2 regions of the Sinomonas soli genome follow, and region 1 is predicted to be linked to the other one. Evidence: predicted binding sites of a transcription regulator. Region 1 holds the regulator's gene; the other holds the start of a gene.

Region 1 (4,350 bases):
GAGAAGGTGAGCGCGCTGGTCGCCAAGGCTGGGATGCGGCCGATCGATGCAGGACCGCTGCGCCGCTCGCGCGAGCTGGAGGCGTTCATGCTCCTGGTCTTCGGCCTCCAGGTCAGCCCCGCCCACGAGAACTTCAACTGGGACACCTCACTGCGGATCTTCCCCTAGGCCATCACGTACCGGGCCGCCGGCCCGCGGGCTTGGCCGTCCGCCTGCAGAAGGGTTGAGACTCCGGCCCGCGGGTAGGTCACGTGGGTATCCCCGGGCGAGGGGCCCGGGGGGTTCGCCGACGCGGATGAAGGGAACCCGACCATGGCACATGAGCCGCTCGAACTGGCCTTCGCCTTCTTCGAAGCGTCCCAGAAGGAGGGCACCAGCTCCGCTGAGATTGCGGGACGCCTCGAGCAGGCGCGCACCACGGCGCTGCTGAGCATCGCCGAAAGCCTTGCCGTCATCGCGGCGGCAACGGTGGAGGAAACGACCAGCTGACCGCAGCCCTGCGTGGGCTGACCGTGCAGCAGGGCCGCCGCGCGCGGCACGCCCTCACTGACATCAGGGAGGGGTGCCGGGCCGGTGCCCTCTGGCGTTACAGTGGGGTCAACGCGGCGGGGGCGCGTAGCCGTTACCCCGTCGGGCCACCTTCAACGATTGGACCCGCATGAGCACGCCCCCTGTCCCCCCGAACGGCGCCGAGCAGCACCACGGGGATCAGCAGCCCGGGCCCGAGCAGGCTGGCCAGGGCCAGGCGGGGCAGGGCCAGGCGGGGCAGGGCCAGGCGGGGCAGGGCCAGGCGCAGCCCGGGCCCGGACGGCCCGCCCCGAAGTACGGACAGTACGCTCCCGGATATGGGGAGGCGCAGCAGCAGCCGCCAACGTACGGCCAGCAGCAGCCGCCGGCCTACGGACAGCAGCAGCCCCCAACGTACGGCCAGCAGCAGCCGCCGGCCTACGGACAGGCGTGGCAGCAGCCCGGTGCCCCGGGCTACGGCGCCCAGGGCTATGGGCCTCAGGGGTACGGTGCCCCTGGCTACGGGCCCCAGGGCTATGGCACTCCCGCTCCCGGCCCTGACGCGCAGCGCACGGCGGTGCGCCGGGCTTCGCTGCTGGTCTTCATCACGGCGGCCGCCGAGGTCGTCATCGGCCTCTTCGCCACGCTTGTCACCCTGAACACGCCGACGTCCGCCCTCCGGACCCTCTTCAACGACGCGGGCGGCGCCTCGTCGGGCATCACCTTCGAGCAGTTCCGCCAGATCATCAGCACGTTCGTGTGGCTCGCCATGGCAGGAGTCGTGGTCAACGCCGTCGTGCTCGTGCTGTGCGGGGTCTTCCTGATGCGGGGACGCAAGTGGGCCCGGACCCTCGGCACCGTCTTCCTCTGCCTCACCCTCGGCGCCTTCCTCGCGGGCGGCGTGTTCTCCCTCATCACGATCGGCCTCGCAGTCGCATCGATCGTGCTCCTGTTCAGGCCCGCGGTGACGGCCTTCCTCACCGCCCAGAACCAGTTCGCCAATCCCTACACGCCCCCGAAGGGACCGACCTTCGGCAATCCCTACGGACAGTGACGCCATGAGCCAGCAGCCCACGCCGCCCCCGTACCAGCCCGGTCCGCCGGCCTACCAGCCGGGCCCCCCGGCCTACCAGGGCACGCCGCAGCCCGGCGGAGCGCCCGCCTACGGTCCTCCCCCGCCCCAAGGCTCATACCAGGGGCCGTGGCCGAGCCAGCTGCCCAGCGGCTCCTTCCCTGGAATGCCGGCCGTCGGGATCGCGCGGCCGCTCACCATCACCCTCGCCGCCTGGTTCCTCGTCGCGAGCTCCATCGCGCCGCTGGCCGGCATCCCGGCGATCCTGGACTGGATGGGCACCTACATGCACACCAGCCTGATGCAGGCCACCACCCGGGCCAACCGGGCCAACGCGGCCGCCTTCGCCAGCCAGTTCACGGCCATCATGACCCCCGCCCTGTGGGTCTCCGCCCTCGTCGGAGTGGCCGTCACCGTGCTGATCGCGCTCGGGATCCGGGCCGGGATGAACTGGGTGCGGATCCTGCTCACGGTGTTCGCGGGCCTCTCGGTGCTCGGCTATGTCAGCAACCTTGCGCTCTCCGCGGTCCTGCCCACCGCGGGCGCATTCCCGATGCCGGCCTTCGTCTACGTCCTCTCGTTCCTCTCGGGAGCGCTGTACATCGCCGCGGCGGTGCTCACGTGGCTGCGGCCCTCGAGCCAGTACATCGCCGCCCGCCGGGCAGCGAAGCTCGGCGGCGGCTACCTCCGCTGACCCTCCGGGCCCAGCGGGCGCTGGCGCACGACGGCGGCCCCCCGCCTCAGGCGGGCTGCCCGCCCGGGTGCGGAACGTCGTCGTACGACGGATCGGGGTCTGAAGGCGTGCCCGTCTCCCCGCCGGCCTCTCCGCGCTGTGCGTGGTAGGCGAGGATCTGGAGTTCGGTGGCCATGTCCACCTTCCGCAGCGTCACCCCGGGCGGGACCTGCAGGATGGTGGGCGCAAAGCTGAGGATGCTGCGGACGCCCACGGCGACGACGCGGTCGCACACCTCCTGGGCCACGGACGCCGGGAGGGCGAGGACAGCCATGTTCGCGCGGGTGCGCTGGAAGACGGCCTCCAGGTTGGCGGCGTCGGAGATGCGGAGCCAGCCGATCTCGTTGCCGATGATCTGCGGGTCGGTGTCGAGCAGCGCGACGACATCGAAGCCGCGCGTGCCGAAGCCGCCGTACCGGGCCAGGGCGCGGCCGAGGTTGCCGGCGCCCACGATCGCGACGCGCCAGTCGCGCGTCAGGCCAAGGGCCACGGAGAGGTGCTGGCGCAGGTTCTCGACCTCGTACCCCACGCCGCGGGTGCCGTAGGAGCCGAGCTGCGAGAGGTCCTTGCGCAGGGTCGCGGAGCTGACCCCGGACGCCTCGGCCAGCGCGTCCGAGGAGACCCGGTCCACGCCGTCCGCGAGGAACGAGTTGAGGGCACGCAGGTAGACGGTCAGGCGGGAGACGACTGCGGGCGGCAGCTGCTTCCCGTCGGTCGCGGGCGCGGCGCCTCGGCTTCCCGACTGGGACCGTCCTGCCACTGCCACCTCATTCCCTCGCGGGCCACGCGCGTGCGGGCTCTACGCTCGGACGCCGCCGTCGCGGCGGCCCCATTCACTCTAGGACCGGGGCGGCCCGGGCACCAAAAGGGCCGCAGGCCTCGGCCGCGCGCCGGCGGTCAGCCCTGACGGGCCGCGTCGACGGTGCGCCGCAGCCGGGCCTCGTTGATCCGCCAGAAGTCCCGTTGGACGCCGTCCACGAGCACTACCGGCACCTCCTCGGCGAACCGGTCGCGCAGGGCGGGGTCGTGGTCGATGCTGCGCTCCTCCCAGCCGAGGCCGGCGTCCGACGCCACCCGTCCGACCACATCCCTGGCGGCTTCGCACAGGTGGCACTGGCTCTTCGTCACGAGGACGATCTCGGGGATGCGCATGCCTCCACGGTAGCGCGCGGCTGTGGCCGAGCTGTGAATCGCTAGACTCGGACCATGCCCGCAGAGAAGAAGGCGCTGGATCCAGCGCGCCCGGCGCCCGTGGGGCGCCCGGGCGAGGCGGCCTTCTTCGACGTGGACAACACCCTCATGAAGGGCGCCAGCCTCTTCCACGTGGCCCGGAAGATGTACGAGCGCGGCGCCTTCACCCTGCGCGACGCGGCCGGCTTCGCCTGGAAGCACCTCGCGTTCCTGTTCCGCGGCGAGAGCCTCGAGGACGTCCGCTCCATCGAGGCCTCCGCGCTGGCGCTCGGCGCCGGGATCCTCGCGGTCGACGTCGAGACGATCGGCCACGAGGTCTACGACGAGTTCATCGAGTCGCGCATCTGGCCGGGCACCAAGGCCCTCGCCGAGCAGCACCTGCGCGTGGGCCGGCGCGTGTGGCTTGTGACGGCGACGCCCATCGAGGTTGCCTCCGTGATCGCCGACAGGCTGGGGCTCACCGGGGCGCTGGGAACGGTGGGCGAGATCGAGGACGGCGCCTACACCGGCCGCCTCGTGGGCGAGATCCTGCATGGGAAGGCCAAGGCCGCGGCGGCCTCAGAGCTCGCCGAGCGGGAGGGCCTCGACCTCGAGCGCTGCTGGGCCTACTCGGACTCGCACAACGACATCCCGCTGCTGACGCTCGTGGGCCACCCTGTGGCCATCAACCCCGACGCGCGGCTGCGTTCGCACGCGAATGCGCACAATTGGCCCATCTACGACTTCCGCGCCGGGCGCCGGGCCGCCACGCTCGGGCTCAAGGCGGCCACCGTCGGCGGCGCGCTGTACGGGCTCTGGCGCGGCTACGCCCGCTTCCGCCGCTAGCGCGAGGTCAGCCCGCAGCCGC
Region 2 (4,350 bases), on a different contig from region 1:
CCCTGGACGCCCGGCTGCGCTCCCTCGAGGTGCGCCGCCGGAGCCTCGAGGCGGACCCGCGGCTCGGCCCCGCGAAGGCGGCCCTCGAGCAGGCCTCCGCGGCGGCGCGCGACGCCGACCGGGCCGTCGCGGAGGCCGAGGCCGAGCTCGCCGGGATCGAGGCGAAGGTCTCGGAGACCTCCACGCGGATCGCGCGGGACGAGGACCGCATGTACGCGGGGGGCCTGTCGAAGGACCTCGAGGCCCTCCAGAAGGACATCGCAGGCCTGCGCGCTCGCCAGAGCGACCTCGAGGACGCCGAACTCGAGGTCCTCGAACGCCTCGACGGGCTGCGCTCGGCGCAGGGCATCGCGGCCGAGGCCCTCGGCGAAGCCCGCGGCGCGAGCGACGAGCTCCGGGCCGAGCTCGACGCCCAGCTCGCATCGATCGCCGCCGAGCGGGCCGCGGCGGCCGACGAGCGCGCCGCGTATGCCCAGGGCATCGAGCCAGGACTCGTAGGGGTCTACGAGAAGACGCTGGCCAAGCGGGGAGTGGGCGCCGCGCGCCTCTTCCACGGGACCTCCGAGGGGTCCGGCATGGCGCTGAGCCCGGGAGACCTCGCGGCGATCCGGAACGCCGCCGAGGACGACGTGGTCTTCTGCCCGGACTCCGGGTGCATCCTGGTCCGCTCGCCCGAGTGGGCCTGAGGGGCCGCTCCGGCCTCAGTCCCTGAGCACGAGCGCGAGCGAGTGTGGCCGGCGCGCGGTCCCGGGGAGGAGCTCCGCCTCCCATTTCTCGCGGGCGACGGCGAGCAGCGCCTCGGGAGTCGCCGGCGCCTTGCCGCGGCGGGTGAGCAGGTGCCGGACGAAGTCGCCCCGGTGGTGCTTGGCGAAGTGGCTCACGACGCTGCGCTTGCCGTCCCGCTCCCTGAACACATCGACCGTCACGGTCCCGGCCGGCGGCGGCGCATAGGCTGCGGCGTACGTGCTCGAGCGGCAGTCCACGACGAGTTCCCCGGCCGCGCGGTCCGCGAGGGCCTCGGCGAGGAGCGGCCTCCAGTACCCGGCGAGCCGCCCGAGCCCGGGCAGGGAGGCCGACATCGACAGCCGGTACGCCGGCACCCTGTCCGCGAAGCCCACGGCCCCCCACAGTGCGGAGACCACGACGACCCAGTCGTCGGCCCTGCGGCGCTGCGCCGGGGTCAGGCCCGCATAGCCGAGGGCCTCGTAGAGAACGCCCGAGTAGACGCCGTGGGCCGGCGCCGCCGGTTCCGTCGCGAGCCGGCGGTTCCGCTCGACGTCGTGCGCGAGCGACGGGCCGACCCCGAGGACTGCGAGGGCGTCTTCCCGACCGCTCACCTCGGCCAGCGCCTCCATGGCCTCCTTGCGGGCCACCTCGAGCTGCGGGAAGCTCAGCGAGCCGAGGTCGACGGCGGGGCCGGAGCGCGCGGGCGTCTTGCCCTCGGAGGGGGGAAGCAGGATGAGCACCACGGCATCGTACCCGGCGGCGGAGGGCGGGCGGAGCGCGGGCCTATAGACTGGGAAGTCGAGGACAGGTCGGCCGGGCGACCGCGGGGCGGTCTGGCGTATGCCAGGGCGCCGCGAGGAAAGTCCGGGCTCCGCAGGGCAGGGTGGTGGGTAACGCCCACTCGGGGTAACCCGCAGGCCAGTGCCACAGAGAACAGACCGCCGCGGACAGGCGCCTGGCGCCGCGTCCGCGGTAAGGGTGAAACGGCGGTGTAAGAGACCACCAGCTCCCCGGGCGACCGGGGAGGCTCGGTAAACCCCACCCGGAGCAAGGCCAGACAGGGCGCGATCGAGGGCTGCCCGCCCGAGCGCCCGGGTAGGCCGCTCGAGGCCGCCGGCAACGGCGGTCCTAGATGGATGGTCGCCTCCCGCGTCCGGGCAACCGGGCGCGGAGACAGAACCCGGCTCACAGGCCGGCCTGTCCTCGTCCCCGGCACCCGGTCGGCAGAACCGAGAGCCTGTGAGTGACTTCACAGGGCTCCCGGTCCCGCCGCCGGACTGCCGCACGTAGACTGGAAGAGAACGTAGAAGTTCTCCACGGGCCGGGCTCTGCGATCGCAGGACCGGCTCTTTTCATGCCCGCTGACCAAACCCCTGGACATCCACAGCGGGCATCCGCACGACGGCGTGCGAGAAGCAGAGAAAGGCACCTGTGTGAGCACAACGACGGAAACCGCACTCGGCACGTGGATCGGACGCGAGGCCGCCGCGGAGGAGATGATCCCGGTCATCGGCCGGCTCTACCGCCAGAACAACGTGGTGACCTCGGTCCACGGCCGCAGCCTCATCAACCAGTCCGTGGTCGGACTGCTCAAGGCCCACCGCTGGGCCCGCCAGATCGACAGCGAGGAGCTCGCCCTCGAGGAGACCCTCCCGATCCTCAAGGCGCTCGACACGCTGGAGCTCGGCGCGGCGTCGATCGACATCGCCCGCCTGAACGAGGCGTTCCGGGCCGAGGGTCAGACCCTCCCGCTCGAAGACTTCCTGCGGGCCGAACTCGCCGAGATCGTGGGCAAGCACGGCGCCGATCCCCGCACGGGCACCGACGTGGTGCTCTACGGCTTCGGCCGGATCGGCCGCCTGGTCGCGCGCATCCTCATCGAGCACGCCGGCGGCGGCGCGGGCCTGCGCCTGCGCGCCATCGTGGTCCGCAAGGGCTCCGACAAGGACCTCATCAAGCGCGCGAGCCTGCTGCGGCGCGACTCCGTGCACGGCGCCTTCGAGGGCACCATCACGGTGGACGAGGAGAACAGCACGATCCTCGCCAACGGCACCCTCATCCGGGTCATCTACTCGGACAGCCCGGCCACGGTCGACTACACGCAGTACGGCATCAACGACGCGATCGTCGTGGACAACACCGGCAAGTGGCGCGACGCAGAGGGCCTGGCCCAGCACCTGCAGAGCAAGGGCGTGGCCCGTGTGCTCCTGACCGCCCCCGGCAAGGGCGACCTGCCGAACATCGTGCACGGGATCAACCACACCTCGATCTCGGCCGACGACCGCATCGTCACGGCGGCCTCGTGCACGACCAACGCGATCACGCCGGTCCTGAAGGCCATCAACGACAGGTACGGGGTCATCCACGGCCACGTCGAGACCGTGCACTCCTTCACGAACGACCAGAACCTCATCGACAACTTCCACAAGGGCGACCGCCGTGGCCGCGCCGCGGGGCTCAACATGGTCATCACCGAGACCGGCGCCGCCAAGGCCGTGGCGAAGGCCCTGCCCGAGCTGGCCGGCAAGCTCACCGGCAACGCGATCCGCGTCCCCACCCCGGACGTGTCGATGGCGGTGCTCAACCTCAGCCTCGAGAACGAGACCACCAAGGACGAGGTCAACGCGTACCTGCGCGAGATGTCGCTGCACTCCGACCTGCGCAAGCAGATCGACTACATCGACTCGCCGGAGGTCGTCTCGAGCGATTTCGTCGGCTCGCGCCGCGCCGGGATCGTCGACGGCCTCGCGACGATCTCGACCGGGAAGAACCTCGTGCTGTACGTCTGGTACGACAACGAGTTCGGCTACAGCTCGCAGGTGGTCCGCGTCCTCGAGGACATGGCCGGCGACCACGCGCCGTCGTTCCCCGTGCAGACCGCGGCCGACGAGTACACCCTCGCAACATCTCGGTAGCAATCGGCGGGGAAGCTGGATTCGGCGCCGGCCCAGGGGCAAGATGCACCTATGGAAGCAACAGAGCATGAGAGCACGCTCGAGCACGCACTCGACGTCGCCAAGGCCAATGCCAAGCAGGCAAAGCTGCTCGTCGACCACGCGAAGGCGGCCCTTGCGCACGGGGATGTGACCCCCGAGCGCGTCGCCCAGCTGGAGGAGCTCCAGCGGGCGGCGGACGAGGACCTCCAGCGGGTCATCCGCGAGCAGTAGATCCCCGACTCGATGCGCGAAGGGCGCCGCACTACCCGGTGCGGCGCCCTTCCGCGTCAGCGTACGGCCCTGTCCGCCGTCTCAGATGTGCTCGTGCACGTCATGGTCGTGGTCGTCGTGGCCGAACGGGTCCGGGTCGACTCCCGGCATCCACTTCAGGCCCGGGACGCCCCACCCGTGCTTGCGCGCCGCCCGCCGCGCCTTCTTCGCATAGCGGTCGATCAGGCGGTCGACGTAGAGCCTGCCGTCGAGGTGGTCGTACTCGTGCTGCATGACCCGGCCGAACCAGCCTGTCGCGACGAACTCGAGCGGCTGCCCCTCGCCGTCGAACCCCTCGACCTTGACCCATTCAGCGCGCTGCAGCGGGTAGCCCTCGCCAGGGAAGGAGAGGCAGCCCTCCTCGTCCTCCTCGGGGTCCGGAGCGGCGCCCGAGATCTTGGAGAGGGTCAGGCGCGGG

Evidence for each region. Region 1 encodes Rex, which represses fermentation and respiration genes when NADH is low (regulators of the CRP and FNR family bind a similar motif). Its sites were predicted from a motif close to CTTGTGAANNNNTTCACAAG; they were not measured.
Region 2: ACYVKZ_RS02845 (glyceraldehyde-3-phosphate dehydrogenase) is a predicted target of Rex. The motif match lies at 1,963-1,982, and genes of this name have one in related genera.

What each region holds. Positions count from the first base shown of each region.
Region 1 covers NZ_BAAGSN010000020.1:138,525-142,874, reverse strand. Annotated here, with positions in the region: gene ACYVKZ_RS18975 (NADPH-dependent F420 reductase) at 1-168, shown strand, start outside; gene ACYVKZ_RS18970 (hypothetical protein) at 313-489, shown strand; gene ACYVKZ_RS18965 (hypothetical protein) at 659-1,561, shown strand; gene ACYVKZ_RS18960 (hypothetical protein) at 1,566-2,273, shown strand; gene ACYVKZ_RS18955 (redox-sensing transcriptional repressor Rex) at 2,320-3,072, opposite strand; gene ACYVKZ_RS18950 (glutaredoxin family protein) at 3,210-3,464, opposite strand; gene ACYVKZ_RS18945 (HAD family hydrolase) at 3,519-4,328, shown strand.
Region 2 covers NZ_BAAGSN010000003.1:352,724-357,073, forward strand. Annotated here, with positions in the region: gene ACYVKZ_RS02830 (zinc ribbon domain-containing protein) at 1-686, shown strand, start outside; gene ACYVKZ_RS02835 (YaaA family protein) at 702-1,466, opposite strand; RNA gene rnpB (RNase P RNA component class A) at 1,532-1,930, shown strand; gene ACYVKZ_RS02845 (glyceraldehyde-3-phosphate dehydrogenase) at 2,160-3,641, shown strand; gene ACYVKZ_RS02850 (hypothetical protein) at 3,693-3,893, shown strand; gene def (peptide deformylase) at 3,975-4,350, opposite strand, start outside.